Microbulbifer sp. A4B17: one gene and its partner. Each later gene encodes a partner of the first gene's protein in a complex. Links are inferred from orthologs where the notes say so. Each region holds a gene or a part of one and is shown on either strand. Other genes may lie near its edges.

Region 1 (7,794 bases):
TTCCGTGCGTGCCCGCCAGGACCGCCGTAAAGATGCAACTGGCGAGAAGGTAATGCCGATCAACATCCACGGCGATGCGGCTTTTGCTGGTCAGGGTGTTGTGCAGGAAACCCTGCAGATGTCCCAGACCCGCGGTTACTACACCGGCGGTACTGTGCACATCGTACTGAATAACCAGGTGGGCTTTACCACCAGCAAGCGCGAAGACGCCCGCTCCACTGAGTACTCCACCGATCCCGCTAAGATGATCGATGCGCCGGTGCTGCACGTAAATGGCGACGACCCGGAAATGGTCGTATTGGCCGCGCTGCTAGCGGTGGACTACCGCTACGAATTTAAGAAAGATATCGTTATCGACCTGGTCTGCTACCGTCGTCGCGGCCACAACGAGACCGATGACCCCTCTGGTACCCAGCCGCTGATGTACCAGACCATCCGCAAGCACAAGACTACCCGCACGCTCTATTCCGAGAAGCTGGTGGGCGAGGGCATCCTGGACAAGGTTGCCGCAGACAAGCTGGCTAACGACTACCGCGACAAACTGGATGCCGGTGAAGACGTTGCTACCGGTCTTGTGAAGAAGCCCGACTCCTCCATGTTTGTGGATTGGAGCCCCTACCTGGGCCACGACTGGAACGAGCCCGCAGATACTGGCTACGCATTGCCGAAACTGCAGGATGTCGCCACGCGCATGACCAATGTGCCCGATGGCATTGTGATGCAGCGCCAGGTCTCCAAAATCTATGAAGACCGCCGCAAGATGGCCGGCGGTGCCCTGCCTCTGAACTGGGGTATGGCGGAAACCCTGGCTTACGGCACACTGCTGGAAGACGGCTTTATGGTCCGTTTCACTGGCGAGGATGTGGGTCGCGGTACCTTCTCCCATCGTCACGCGGTGATTCACAGCCAGAAAGACGGTCAGAGCTATGTGCCTTTGCAGCATATGTTCGAAGACCAGCCGCCTTTCTATATTTACGACTCGCTGCTGTCTGAAGAGGCGGTATTGGCGTTTGAATACGGCTATGCGACCACTACACCTAAGTCTCTGGTGGTGTGGGAAGCTCAGTTTGGTGACTTCGCCAACGGTGCCCAGGTTGTGATCGACCAGTTCATTACTTCCGGTGAGCACAAGTGGGGCCGAATGTGCGGCCTGGTAATGCTGTTGCCGCACGGGTACGAAGGCCAGGGCCCAGAGCACTCCTCTGCACGTCTTGAGCGCTTTATGCAGCTGTGTGCCGAACACAATATCCAGGTGTGTAACGCCACTACCCCTGCGCAGATTTTCCACCTGCTGCGTCGCCAGGCTGTGCGCCCCATGCGTCGTCCTCTGGTAATCATGAGCCCGAAGTGGATTCTGCGCCACAAGCTGGCAACCTCCAGCCTGGAAGAGCTGGCTGAGGGTCGTTTCCACAACGTGATCCAGGACCAGGGCGTAGATCCAGACAAAGTGAAGCGTTTGGTTCTGTGTTCCGGCAAGGTTTACTACCACCTGCTGGAAGCCCGTATGGAGCGCGAGCAGGAAGATGTGGCGTTCGTACGAATCGAGCAGCTGTACCCATTCCCGGACGAAGAGTTTGTGGAAGCGGTTTCCGCATTCAAGAAGATCAAGAGTGTTGCCTGGTGTCAGGAAGAGCCCATGAATCAGGGCGCCTGGTACTCCAGCCAGCACCACTTGCGTCGCCTGTTGTCGGAAACCCATCCGAAGCTGGATCTGGAATACGTGGGCCGCGCCCCATCCGCAGCACCTGCGGCGGGCTATATGTCCACGCACCTTGAAGAACAGAATAAGTTCATCAACGAGGCGCTGACCGTCAAATAACCGGCGGCAGTAATAAGTGAAGAGTCAATCTCAGGAAACAGAAAAAATGACGATCGAGATTAAAGCGCCAACTTTCCCTGAATCTGTTCAGGACGGAACTGTCGCCACCTGGCATAAACAACCCGGTGAAGCTGTGTCCCGCGATGAGCTGATCGTGGATATCGAAACCGATAAAGTTGTGCTGGAAGTTGTTGCACCTGCCGATGGTGCCCTGACTGAAATCATCAAGGGTGAGGGCGATACCGTCCTCTCCAATGAGGTGATTGCCAAGTTTGAAGCGGGCGCTGGCGCAGCCACTGCCCCCGCAGAAGAAAAAGCAGAAGTTCCGGCTGCCGAAGCGGCTGCTCCTGCGGCTGGCGACAAAATTGCTATGCCATCTGCCAAGAAAATGGCTGCTGAGAAGGGCGTAGATCTGGCGGGTGTTGAAGGCACTGGCAAGGGTGGTCGCGTTCTCAAGGAAGACGTAATGAAAGCGGGCACTGCGCCGGCTGCCGCTGCTGCACCTGCCGCCGCTGCTGCTGAAGTTGCGGTTGCTCCGGGTGAGCGCGTAGAGAAGCGTGTTCCTATGACCCGTATGCGTAAGCGTATCGCTGAGCGCCTGCTGGACGCTTCCCAGTCCACCGCCATGCTCACCACCTTTAACGAGGTGAACATGAAGCCGATTATGGACCTGCGCAAGAACTACAAAGACCTTTTCGAGAAGACCCACAACGGCACTCGTCTGGGCTTTATGGGCTTCTTCGTAAAAGCTGCAGTAGAAGCGCTGAAGCGCTACACCGCGGTGAACGCGTCTATCGACGGTAACGATATCGTTTACCACGGTTACCAGGATATCGGTGTAGCGGTTTCCTCTCCGAAAGGCCTGGTTGTGCCGATTCTGCGCAATGCGGAGAACATGGGCCTGGCGGATATGGAAAACAATATCCGCGACCTGGGTGTTCGCGCCCGCGATGGCAAACTGTCTATCGAAGAGATGACTGGCGGTACCTTCACCATCACCAACGGTGGTGTATTCGGTTCCTTGCTGTCCACCCCGATTCTGAATCCACCACAAACCGCAATTCTGGGTATGCACAAAATCCAGGAGCGCCCGATGGCGGTGAATGGCAAGGTGGAAATCCTGCCGATGATGTACCTGGCGCTGTCCTATGACCACCGTCTGATCGACGGTAAGGAAGCTGTTGGCTTCCTGGTGGCGATCAAGGAAATGATCGAAGATCCAGCGCGTATCTTGCTCGAAGTTTAAAAAATAAGTCCAGGGGCCTAAGGGCCCCCTCGATCACACTGCATTAGAAATATCTGGAACTGATCATGTCCGAAAAATTTGACGTAATCGTAATTGGCTCCGGTCCTGGTGGTTATGTCGCTGCCATCCGTGCCGCTCAGCTGGGTCTGAAAACCGCTTGTATCGAAAAGTGGAAAAACAAGGAAGGTAAATACGTAAATGGCGGCACCTGCCTGAACGTAGGTTGTATCCCCTCTAAGGCACTGCTGGACAGCTCCTGGAAGTACCACGAGGCCAAAGACGCTCTCGACGTGCACGGCATTGAAGTCGGCAAGATCAAGATGGATGTGAGCAAGATGATCGAGCGCAAAGGCGAGATTGTTAACAAGCTGACCGGCGGTGTAGCTGGCCTGTTCACAGCTAACAAAGTGACCTCCATTTTCGGCACCGGCAAGCTGCTGGCTAACAAGAAAGTGGAAGTGACTGACGACGAAGGCAACAGCACCGTCTACGAAGCCGAAAACGTCATTCTGGCTTCCGGTTCTGTACCGGTAAATATTCCGCCCGCTCCGGTAGACAACAAAATTATTGTCGATTCCACTGGTGCTCTGGAATTCACTGAAACTCCAAAGCGTTTGGGTGTTATCGGTGCCGGCGTAATTGGTCTGGAGCTGGGCTCCGTATGGAACCGCCTGGGCTCCGAAGTGGTTGTTCTGGAAGCGATGGATAAATTCCTGGCAATTATGGATCAGCAGGTTGCCAAAGAATCCCAGAAAATCTTCAAGAAGCAGGGCCTGGATATCCGCCTCGCTTGCCGCGTAACCGGCTCCGAAGTGAAAGGCGAGGAAGTGGTTGTTACTTACCAGGACAAAGATGGTAAAGAGCACCAGGAAACTTTCGACAAGCTGATCGTCTGCGTTGGCCGTCGCCCTTACACTGAAGGCCTTCTTTCTGAAGATGCCGGTGTGAAGATGGACGAGCGTGGATTCATCTATGTCAACGACCTGTGCATGACTTCTGCTCCGGGCGTATGGGCGATTGGTGACGTGGTACGCGGCCCAATGCTGGCGCACAAGGCCTCAGAAGAAGGTGTTGTGGTTGCCGAGCGCATCGCCGGCCAGAAACCGATGATGAACTACGACGTGATCCCCAACGTTATCTACACTCACCCGGAAATCGCTGCGGTTGGCCGCACTGAAGAACAGGTGAAAGCCGATGGCGAGCCCTACAACGTAGGCAGCTTCCCGTTTGCTATCAATGGTCGCGCTATGGCCGCCAACGATACCCAGGGCTTTGTGAAAATCATTGCTCATGCGGAAACTGACCGCGTACTGGGTGCCCACATCGTTGGCCCGTCTGCCGCAGACCTGGTTCAGCAAGTGGCGATCGCGATGGAATTCGGTTCCAGCGCTGAAGATATCGGTATGACTGTATTTGCACACCCGACTCTGTCTGAGACCGTGAAAGAAGCGGCGTTGGGCGTGAATGGTCATGCGATCCATACCGTAAATCGCAAGAAGCGCAAGTAAGAATATTTTTCGATGTCGGGGCACTAATTATTGATTAATTAGCGCCCCGGTTTCATTTACGGAATTCAGAATTTGCAACGACGGAAATTTTGAGTTTTGTCTTTCAGGTGCAGAGAGATCTGCAATTAATAAACACATTTCACATGTGAATTGGTATTGACTATGAACTTGCATGAGTATCAGGGCAAACAACTGTTTGCGGCATACGGATTGCCGGTTTCCAAAGGCATTGCAGCGGAAACCCCGGCAGCGGCAGTAGCAGCGGCTGACGAAATTGGCGGTGATAAGTGGGTAGTAAAGGCCCAGGTACACGCTGGTGGCCGCGGTAAGGCTGGCGGTGTAAAGCTGGTAGATTCCAAGGCAGAAATTGAAGAGTTTGCCAGGAAGTGGCTGGGCGAGCGTCTGGTAACTTATCAAACAGACGAAAATGGCCAGCCGGTTTCCCGTATCCTGGTTGAAAGCTGCACCGACATTGATCAAGAACTGTACCTCGGCGCTGTTGTTGACCGCTCCACCCGTCGTATCGTTTTCATGGCCTCCACCGAAGGCGGCGTTGAGATCGAGAAAGTAGCGGAAGAGACTCCGGAAAAAATCCTCAAGGCTACCATCGATCCGCTGGTAGGTGCTCAGCCTTACCAGGCGCGTGAGCTGGCTTTCAAACTGGGCCTGAACCCGACCCAGGTTAAGCAGTTCACCAAGATCTTCCTCGGCCTCGCCAAGATGTTCGAAGAAAAAGATCTGGCCCTGCTGGAAATCAACCCGCTGGTAATCACCACCGAAGGCAACCTGCACTGCCTGGACGCCAAAGTGGTAATCGACAGCAACGCCCTGTATCGCCACGCTGATCTGCGCGAAATGCACGATCCTTCCCAGGAAGATTCCCGTGAAGCGCACGCTGCCAAGTTCGACCTGAACTACGTAGCTCTCGATGGCAACATCGGCTGTATGGTAAACGGTGCTGGTCTGGCCATGGGTACCATGGACATCGTAAACCTGCACGGCGGCAAGCCCGCTAACTTCCTGGACGTTGGCGGCGGCGCGACCAAAGAGCGCGTTGTTGAAGCGTTCAAGATCATCCTGTCTGATGAGAACGTTAAAGCCGTACTGATCAATATCTTCGGTGGTATCGTTCGCTGTGACATGATCGCCGAAGGCGTTGTGGGCGCAGTAAAAGAAGTTGGCGTTAAAGTGCCGGTTGTTGTGCGTCTGGAAGGTAATAACGCAGACCTGGGTGCGAAAGTGCTGAGCGACAGCGGCCTGAACATTATCGCGGCGACCAGCCTGACCGATGCGGCTCAGCAAGTGGTTAAAGCTGCGGAGGGTAAATAATCATGTCAGTATTGATTAACAAAGACACTAAAGTAATCTGCCAGGGCTTCACCGGCTCCCAGGGTACTTTCCACTCCGAGCAAGCGATTGCTTACGGCACCAAGATGGTTGGTGGTGTAACTCCGGGTAAAGGCGGCCAGACTCACCTGGGCCTGCCAGTATTCGACACCGTTAAAGAAGCGGTAGAGAAAACCGGTGCTGAAGCTTCTGTAATCTACGTACCTGCGCCTTTCTGTAAGGATTCCATCCTGGAAGCGGCCAACGCAGGTATCAAACTGATTGTTTGTATTACCGAAGGTATCCCGACTCTGGATATGCTCGACGCTAAAGTGAAGTGCGATGAGCTGGGCGTACGCCTGATCGGCCCGAACTGCCCGGGTGTTATCACTCCGGGTGAGTGCAAGATCGGTATTATGCCGGGTCACATCCACAAGCCGGGTAAAGTGGGCATCGTTTCCCGTTCCGGTACCCTGACCTATGAAGCGGTTAAGCAAACCACCGACTACGGCTTTGGCCAATCCACCTGTGTGGGCATCGGTGGTGACCCCATTCCGGGCTCCAACTTCATCGATATCCTGGAAATGTTCCAGAACGATCCGCAGACCGAAGCAATCGTTATGATCGGTGAGATCGGTGGTACTGCTGAAGAAGAAGCAGCTGCTTACATCAAGGAAAATGTTACCAAGCCGGTAGTTTCCTACATCGCTGGTGTAACTGCTCCTCCCGGCAAGCGTATGGGTCACGCGGGCGCGATTATCTCTGGTGGTAAAGGCACCGCTGACGAGAAGTTCGCTGCTCTGGAAGACGCTGGTGTTAAAACCGTGCGCTCCCTGGCTCAGATCGGCGACGCCCTGAAGGAAATTACTGGCTGGTAAGTAATTGCCAACTTTTAGTTTTCAAAAAAGCCACCCATTGGGTGGCTTTTTTTATGCTTGAAAACAGTTCAGGTGATCTGGATAAGGTTGGGATATAATTTATTATATTTCTGTCTTTTACCAATCTTTACATTTTCATAGTGCTTGCAAATTTCTTGATTTTTTAATTTTTCTTCCTGTAGCTGAAAGTTCTTTTCTATTTGTTTTTTTTACTGCTCCTGTTTTTTAGATAAATTAACTTCCCGCTATGTAAGGAATTTTTAGCTTTATTTGTTGGGCGTAATTCAGTGTGCTTTATTGGTGTGGTTTATTGCTTGTGGCTAAGGTGAATATTTTTTTGTGATTTATTTCCTTTTTTAATTTTTTGTCCCTCCATCCGGCCTTTGACTTGTTGTGCATGGTACTGCAGTGTCTATTTTCTTCGAGGTTAATCGTGAAACTAATTTTGAGGGGTGTGGCAGTATGGGGTTAGCTGTAGATAAAAATATTCGAAAAATATCCTACAAGATAAATTTTGGCGGGTTTTCCTTAGGCAGGAATGAGGAGGTTGGTGGGGTTTGGCCAAATGGTGTTGTGAAATATTATGTGCCTTCTAGTTTGGATGCCGGATATATCAGTTCAGTGAAAAAGGCAATGTCACATTGGGAGATTTGTATTTATCGAAAATTCAGGTTTGCTGCAGTTAAATTTCTACAGGTTAATGCGGCTGGACGTGGAGTGGTAACGATTAAAGATGACCGTAACAGTGCGACAGTCGGGTTTACCAATAAAACTGATCAATACTGCGGCGTGGCCTGGCGAACTAACAGGGCTTCTATAGCCTCCCTTCCCCATGAAATAGGGCATACTCTCGGTCTTGCCCATGAGCATATGCGTTCCGATGCCCCTATGTCCGTGCAGAACACACTGGACTCCCTGCAAAAGCAAACCCGCGTCCAGACTTTATCCCGGTTCTTAACACATAATTCTGCTTTCGATGGAAGCTCTATAATGATGTATGACGATCAGGCAAGAGCA
Region 2 (7,873 bases), 3.0 Mb from region 1 along the record:
TAATGAAGGCGAGGAACGCGGCGACCTGATTTTCTTCCAGGGCCACAGCGCACCGGGCATTTATGCCCGTTCCTACCTGGAAGGGCGTTTCGATGAAGAGCAGCTGGACAATTTCCGCCGCGAAGTGAACGGCAATGGCCTGTCTTCCTACCCGCATCCCTGGCTGATGCCGGAATACTGGCAGTTCCCCACAGTTTCCATGGGATTGGGGCCGATCCAGGCAATTTACCAGGCGCACATTATGCGCTACCTATCTGCCCGCGGCCTGTCCCCGCGCGGCGATCGCAAAGTGTGGGCTTTCCTTGGTGACGGTGAGTGTGACGAGCCGGAAACCCTGGGCGCAATCTCCCTGGCTGGCCGCGAGCAACTGGAAAACCTGGTGTTCGTGGTTAACTGTAACCTGCAGCGTCTGGACGGCCCGGTACGCGGCAACGGCAAGATCGTGCAGGAGCTGGAAGGCGTATTCCGCGGTGCCGGTTGGAATGTTGTCAAAGTACTCTGGGGTCGCCTATGGGATCCGCTGCTGGAGAAAGATGACAAGGGCCTGTTGCAGAAAGTCATGGACGAAGTGGTCGATGGCGAGATGCAGAACTTCAAGGCCAACGGCGGCGCTTATACCCGCGAGCATTTCTTCGGCAAATACCCGGAGTTGCTGGAGCTGGTTAAGGATATGTCCGACGATGAGATTATGAAGCTCAATCGCGGCGGCCACGACCCCTACAAAGTTTACGCAGCCTACGCGGCGGCAATGGCCCACAAAGGCCAGCCCACCGTGATCCTGGCCCAGACCGTTAAAGGTTACGGCTTGGGCTCCGCCGGTGAAGCGGCGATGGACACCCACTCTGTGAAGAAGCTGGATCTGGATTCCCTCAAGCGTTTCCGCGATCGCTTTGCCATTCCGCTCACCGATAAAGAGCTGGAAGAAGTTCCTTACTACCGCCCATCTCCGGACAGCCCGGAAATGAAATATATGGCGGAGCGCCGCAAGGCCCTGGGTGGTCCGGTTCCCCGTCGCCCGGTTGAGTGCCCGAAACTGGAAGTCCCCGACCTCGATGCGTTCAGCGCACTGACCAAGGGCTCCGGTGAGCGCGAAATCTCCACCACCATGGCATTTGTTCGCGCGATTGCTGCGTTGGTGAAAGACAAGAATATCGGCAAAAACATCGCGCCGATTGTTCCCGATGAAGCCCGTACCTTTGGTATGGAAGGTCTGTTCCGTCAGTTGGGTATCTATTCCTCCCAAGGGCAGCGTTACACCCCGGTGGATCACGGCCAGATCATGTATTACAAGGAAGATAAGAAAGGCCAGGTGCTGGAAGAGGGCATCAACGAAGCGGGTGCTATGTCCACCTGGATGGCGTTGGCCACGGCCTATAGCAACCACGGCGTGCCGATGGTGCCTTTCTATATCTACTACTCAATGTTCGGCTTCCAGCGTATCGGCGACCTGGCCTGGGCCGCTGGCGATATGCAGGCGCGCGGCTTCCTGATCGGCGCTACCGCCGGCCGTACCACCTTGAATGGTGAAGGTCTGCAGCACCAGGATGGCCACAGTCACGTACTGTCCTCCACTATCCCCAACTGCCGCAGCTATGATCCTGCCTATGGTTACGAGCTGGCAGTGGTTATGCAGCGCGGCTTGAAAGAAATGTACGAAGAGCAGAAGAACCTCTTCTACTACATCACCATCGAGAACGAGAACTACCTGCAGCCGGAAATGCCTCAGGGCGTGGAAGAGGGCATTATTCGCGGTATCTACAAGTTGCAGTCCAACGTCAAGAAAGGCGCTAAGGGCAAAGCGGCGAAGAAACATGTACAGCTGATTGGTGGCGGTACTATTTTGCGCGAAGTGCTGGCAGCGGCGGATATCCTCGCCGACCAGTTCGGTGTGACCTCCGATGTCTGGAGCCTCACCTCCGCTGTGGAATCGGCCCGTGAAGGCCAGGACGTGGCACGCTGGAATATGCTGCACCCGGAAGCCGAGCCGCGCAAAGCCTGGATCACTGAGCAGTTCGAAGGCAATACCTCCCCGGTTATCGCCTCCACCGACTACATCCGTTCCTATGTGGAGCCACTGCGCGAATTTATCGACGGTGAGCTGACCACCCTGGGTACCGATGGTTTCGGCCGCAGTGACAGCCGCGAGCAGCTGCGTCGCTTCTTCGAAGTGGATCGCAACTACGTGGTAATCGCTGCACTGAACGGCTTGGCCAAGCAGGGTGTTATTGATGCTAAAGAGGTTGCGGAAGCAATCGTGAAGCTCAATATCGACGCCGAAAAAGTTAACCCGCGCATCAGCTAAGAGAAGGCAGAACTCCTATGGCAAAACAAGTCATTAAAGTGCCTGATCTCGGCGGTGCCGATCAGGTGGATGTGATTGAAATTACGGTTGCCGTCGGTGATACCGTCGCGCAAGAGGATTCTCTGATTGTGGTGGAGGGCGATAAAGCCTCCATGGATGTGCCGGCCCCGGTGGCTGGTAAAATCCTCAGCATCAGCGTGCAAGAGGGCGATAAGGTCTCCGAAGGCGATGTGATTGGGGAGATCGAAACCGATGTGGCGGAAGCACCGGCAGAGGAGCCCGCTGCGGCCCCTGCCAAGCAAGAAGCTGCACCGGTTGCAGAGCCTGTGGCTGAAGCCCCTGCGGCAACGCCGAGCGGTGAGCCGAAAGAGGAAACGATCCAGATCCCGGATCTGGGTGGTGCCGATGCGGTTGATGTTATCGAGATCAGTGTGCAGCCCGGTGATGTAGTCGAAGAGGGCGACTCCCTGATTGTGGTGGAAGGTGATAAAGCCTCTATGGATGTGCCTTCCCCCAGCGCCGGTACCGTGGTTTCTATCGCGGTTAAAGAAGGCGATAAGGTTTCCACGGGTGACATCCTGGGCGTGTTGAAAGTAGTTGCCGCAGGCGCCGCCGCGCCCGCTGCAGCCCCTGCAGCGACAGCGCCTGCCGAGAGCGCGCCACAGCAGGCATCTGCGTCTGTTGAGCCCCCGGCAGTGCCGCAGAAAGACTATCAGCTGGAGCGCAACCTCACCGCAGCAGCCCAGGTTTACGCCGGCCCGGCCGTGCGCAAACTGGCCCGCGAGTTGGGTGTTACCTTGAATAAGGTGAAGCCTACCGGCCCGCGCAACCGGGTCTCCAAGGACGATCTGCATAATTACATCCGTGAGCAGGTGAAGAAAGCTGAAAGCGGCGCGGTTGGTGTCGGCGGTGGAATCGGTATCGCCAAGATGCCGGATATCGACTTCAGCCAGTTTGGCCCGGTGAATGTGGAGCCGATGAGCAAGATCCACAAGATCACCGCAGCTAACATGTCGCGCAACTGGCTCAACGTGCCTCACGTCACCCAGTTTGACGATGCGGATATCACAGAGCTGGAAACCTTCCGCAAGTCCATGAAGGCCGAGGCTGAGAAGCGCGGAGTAAAGCTCACTCCAGTGCCTTTCCTGCTGAAAGCGGTAGCCGCAGCCCTGCGTGCAGAGCCTAGCTTTAATGTGTCTCTGCACAACGATGGCGAGCACATTGTGCGCAAGGACTATGTACATGTGGGTATGGCAGTAGATACACCCAAAGGCTTAATGGTGCCGGTTATCCGCGATGTGGATAAGAAAGGCTTGTACGAGTTGGCGGCCGAGGCCACTGAAATGGCCCTGAAAGCCCGCGATGGCAAGCTGAAGCCCAACGAGATGCAGGGCGCCTGCTTTACCATTTCCAGTTTGGGGGCTATCGGCGGCACCGGATTTACCCCGATCGTCAATTCCCCGGAAGTTGGTATCCTCGGTGTTTCCAAGTTGGCGATGAAGCCGGTGTGGAACGGCAAGGACTTTGAGCCTCGGCAGATGTTGCCCTTGGCGCTATCCTACGATCACCGCGCGGTAAATGGCGGAGATGCCGGACGCTTTATGACTTACTTGGTCAGCGTGCTGGCGGATGTGCGCAGACTGTTGCTGTAATTGCCAGCGAGTTAAAGTCAGTAAAAAAAGCGGCCAATCGGCCGCTTTTTTTATAGTCAGGACTAAGGAGCCTCTGAATAACTCCGTAATGCCTCTGCGGGTCTTGAAAGCTGCAGATGTTACCGCGAAAAACATCAATAAGATGATTTACGCGCAAATCGATTCTGGGTTGCTGGCTGCTAATGCCTCGGCAGCTAGACTCACAGAGAGGCTACTATCATCGCAGCACTGAAAATGTGAGGTGTCGGATTATGGGACCTACAAGGAAATTCGCGTTGCCGCTTGTGGCGGTATTTGCGATGCAGGGCTGCTTGTTTTTGCCTGCGGACGAAGTGGAGGGTGAAGACCCTTTCTTTTATGAGGCAGAGGCTGCCGGACAAAGCGCCAGCTTTGTGGAAGTCGGCAGCAACCACACAAAATACCCACAACCCCTTCCCGCCAATAGCGAATGCGAGGCGGCGGATTGCGTAGATAGTTTGCAGGACTCCATGGCCTGGTTTTTCCCTATATTGCGGGTTTACTAACGATAGTAGCCGAGCCCAGTGTGGAGCTGTTGCGAAATAGCCGGATCTAAAAGTGCGTGGATTTTGTCCGCGCGGTGCTGATACGGAGCGCTACCATGCAAAAACTTGCGATATTTATTTCCGCCTTGTCGATGGGTGTATTCCTTGAGGGTTGCGGAACCCATGATACGCGCAATCAAGTGGTTTATCCCGCAAGCCCGCCCATTCCCCGCCATGCGGAGTACCGGGGTTATCCATCTTCTCACTCTTCTCATTCCTCCCATGTACCAGATGCACCTGCGTCTCCAACAAGCTGCCCGGGGGAATCTGAGGAGTTGGCGCCGGGTTCTATTTGCCCGCCCAGTGCCCGATGTTTTGATATTTCCGGTGGAAGGCGTTGTATATCCTATGAAAGGTAGAATTGTTCTTTTTCTTATTTTTGTAGCGCAGTCCCTGGCGGGCTGCGTGGCCGACGGTTTTGGTTATGACCTTACTGGTACGGCAACTTATTACACTTACAAGACCACTCCGGTGCCGCCGGATGAGCTCACCGCATTCCCGCGTTTTTGCCTGGCTGGTGATCCCTATATGGGAAGTCTAGATAACTGTATTGCCGAGGGTGTGCACTGTTACCAGCTGGATACAGGAGACTGGTGTGCAGGGGCTTACTCTCCATTTGAGCTGAGTTACAGTTTCTACTGAACGGCGTGATTACCGATGGTGTTACTTAGCTTGCCATTTGATATGGTGGTTGGGGTAACCCCAACCCTTTTTACTCCATTATTATTTTGTGGAGAGAGTGAAATTAAAACTGAAATACATTATTCAGGTGCCAGTTTAAGCAGGTTTAATAATGAGAGGTGCCAATAAAAGCTGGCTTCGAAATGTTATTGTTGCCGTGGATCAGTTGGGGAATGCCATTGCTGGTGGCAACCCCGATGCAACTATATCTGCGCGTTGTGGTTATTTCTCAAGGGTGACAGAGACACGTTTTCGACGCTATTGGAGGTTTCTGGAGCGGGTTATTAATTACACCTTGATGCCGGTGGATGGCCCTGATCACTGCTATCAATCTTATTTGTGGGATCGTGCTGAGAAACACGAAGAGGGTAGCGATTATATGCGCGCAATTTTAGGGATTATTGTGATTTTAATTTGTGTGCCGATGGGGTTGTTAATTCGACTGTATGTAATGGTCTTTCCCGGTGCTCGTTGGAAGAAAGAGAGAAAATAGTAAAAATAAAAATTCCCGGGCGCATGGGCACGCCCGGGAAAAGCGGGGTTAAGTGTTAGCCGCTTGCTCCAAAGGCAAATTACTCTCCTGGCCATCTGTATCACGGGCTGCTGATAATTTACCGCCGGCAATCTTGCGCAGGGCAACATAAAATACCGGGGTGAGGAACAGACCAAACAGGGTGACACCGATCATGCCGGTAAATACGGTAATGCCCATGGCATTGCGCACCTCAGCGCCAGCGCCGCCGGCCAATACCAGTGGAACAACACCGGCAATAAAGGCGACTGAAGTCATAATGATCGGGCGCAGACGCAGGCGGCAGGCTTCCAGTGCAGCCTCGACAGTGCCTTTGCCTTCCATTTCCAGTTCGCGAGCAAATTCCACGATTAAAATAGCGTTCTTACAAGCGAGCCCCATCAGTACAACCAGCCCGACTTGAACAAATACATTGTTGTCGCCGCCAGTAGCCCAGACACCGAATAGTGCAGCCAGCAGACACATGGGCACGATCAGGATCACCGCCAGTGGCATCACCCAGCTTTCATAAAGGGCGGCCAGCACCAGGAATACCAGTAGTACTGCGAGAGGGAAAACCACCATAGCGGCATTGCCCTGGTTGACCTGCTGGAAGCTGAGGTCGGTCCACTGGATTTGCATACCTGGAGGCAGGGCTTGGCTAGCCACTTGCTCAACCGCAGCCAGTGCTTCAGAAGAAGACAGCATGCTGGGATCGGACTGTCCCATCAGGTCGGCCGCTGGGTAGCCGTTGTAACGGATCACCGGATCGGGTCCGTAACTCTGGCGCAGGGTCACCATGGTGCTGATGGGCACCATCTCCCCATTCATATTGCGAGTGTAGAGATTGTCCAGATCCTGCACTTCATCGCGGAAGGGTGCATCAGCCTGGGCAACGACCTGGTAGGTGCGGCCGAAAAGATTGAAGTCGTTGATATACATAGAGCCGAAGTAGAGCTGCAGGGTGCCGAACAAGTCGTCCATGCGCACACCCTGGGCCTTGGCCTGAAGGCGATCTACCTCCGCATCCATCTGTGGCACATTGGCCTGGTAGGAGCTGAAGGGGTAGCTGAGGCCGCTGGCCTGGCTCAGGGCACCAGCCAACATATTGGTGGCGTTTTGCAACTCACCGTAGCCGGCACCGCGACGGTCCTGAACATAGAGGGAGTAGCCGGAGCCGGCACCCAGACCGAAGATGGGCGGCGGCATAAAGGTCATCGCAAAGCCTTCCTTGATCTGTGAGATCTTGCCATTTAGCTCCGCAGCGATTTCCTGGGCACTGCGCTCACGTTCATCGAAATCGTCGAACAGGATAAATACAGTGCCTACGTTGGGGGTGTTGGTACTTTGCAGGGCATTGAAGCCGACAAAGGCCGCGGCGTTGGCAACACCTTCTGTTTCCAGAGCCAATTCACTCACGCGGCGAGCAACTTCCTCGGTGCGGTCCAGGGAGGCACCTTCCGGCAGGCGGATACTGCCCACCAGGTATGTCTTATCCTGAACCGGAATAAAGCCGCCTGGGACCTGCTGGAACAGGGCAAAAGTACCGCCGAGCAATATCAGGTAAACACCAAATACGATACCGCGACGCTTGAGGCTGCTACCCACGACCCGCTGGTAGCGCTCGGAGTTGCGCTGGAAGAAACGGTTGAACGGGCGGAATATCCAGCCGAACAAACGCTCAATAATACGAGCAGGCATATCCGGTTTGGCGCCGTGAGGCTTCAGCAGGGTTGCCGCCAGAGCCGGAGATAAAGTCAGCGAGTTGATCGCGGAGATAATGGTGGCGATAGCAATGGTGGTGGCGAACTGGCGGTAGAACTGGCCGGTGATACCATCCAGGAATGCCATGGGTACAAACACCGCGCAGAGCACCAGGCTGATAGCGACAATCGGACCGCTCACCTCGCGCATGGCCTGGTGAGCAGCGGCTAAAGGTGTCAGTCCCTCCTCAATATTCCGCTCGACGTTTTCCACCACCACAATGGCGTCATCCACCACAATACCGATGGCCAGCACCATAGCGAACAGGGTCAGGGTGTTGATTGAGAAGCCCAACATCAACAGCACCGCAAAGGTGCCGACAATAGATACCGGCACGGCCAGCAGCGGGATCAATGAGGCGCGCCAGGTTTGCAGGAACAGGATAACCACCAGAACCACG

What was found. Proteins that work in one complex are often made in the same cells at the same time.
Region 2: the proteins of lpdA (region 1) and aceF are in contact, whole or in part, in a crystal structure (PDB 1EBD), measured with the Geobacillus stearothermophilus proteins. The link is inferred for Microbulbifer sp. A4B17 from one-to-one orthologs. Residues at the interface, in WP_049624544.1 of Geobacillus stearothermophilus: Pro340, Ser341, Asp344, Tyr345, Arg403, Asp406, Val408, Glu431, Ala432, Gly433, Asp438; in WP_033016211.1 of Geobacillus stearothermophilus: Ile130, Ala131, Met132, Pro133, Arg136, Arg140, Glu141, Asn155, Arg157.

The regions. Positions count from the first base shown.
Region 1 is NZ_CP029064.1:3,796,081-3,803,874, reverse strand. What follows is about bases 2,440-5,351. They hold lpdA (dihydrolipoyl dehydrogenase), read left to right. Parts: upstream 2,440-3,130; coding sequence 3,131-4,573; downstream 4,574-5,351. Other genes in these bases: sucC (ADP-forming succinate--CoA ligase subunit beta), read left to right, coding at 4,736-5,351; odhB (2-oxoglutarate dehydrogenase complex dihydrolipoyllysine-residue succinyltransferase), read left to right, coding at 2,440-3,065. Outside these bases: BTJ40_RS16720 (2-oxoglutarate dehydrogenase E1 component), read left to right, coding at 1-1,819; more of odhB, read left to right, coding at 1,866-2,439; more of sucC, read left to right, coding at 5,352-5,902; sucD (succinate--CoA ligase subunit alpha), read left to right, coding at 5,905-6,777; BTJ40_RS16695 (M12 family metallopeptidase), read left to right, coding at 7,186-7,794. UniProt on the Escherichia coli protein: Lipoamide dehydrogenase is a component of the glycine cleavage system as well as of the alpha-ketoacid dehydrogenase complexes.
Region 2 is NZ_CP029064.1:835,743-843,615, forward strand. What follows is about bases 1,646-4,636. They hold aceF (dihydrolipoyllysine-residue acetyltransferase), read left to right. Parts: upstream 1,646-2,319; coding sequence 2,320-3,954; downstream 3,955-4,636. Other genes in these bases: aceE (pyruvate dehydrogenase (acetyl-transferring), homodimeric type), read left to right, coding at 1,646-2,302; BTJ40_RS03810 (hypothetical protein), read left to right, coding at 4,206-4,478. Also shown: more of aceE, read left to right, coding at 1-1,645; BTJ40_RS03820 (hypothetical protein), read left to right, coding at 4,641-5,159; BTJ40_RS03825 (hypothetical protein), read left to right, coding at 5,311-5,691; BTJ40_RS03830 (efflux RND transporter permease subunit), read right to left, coding at 5,740-7,873.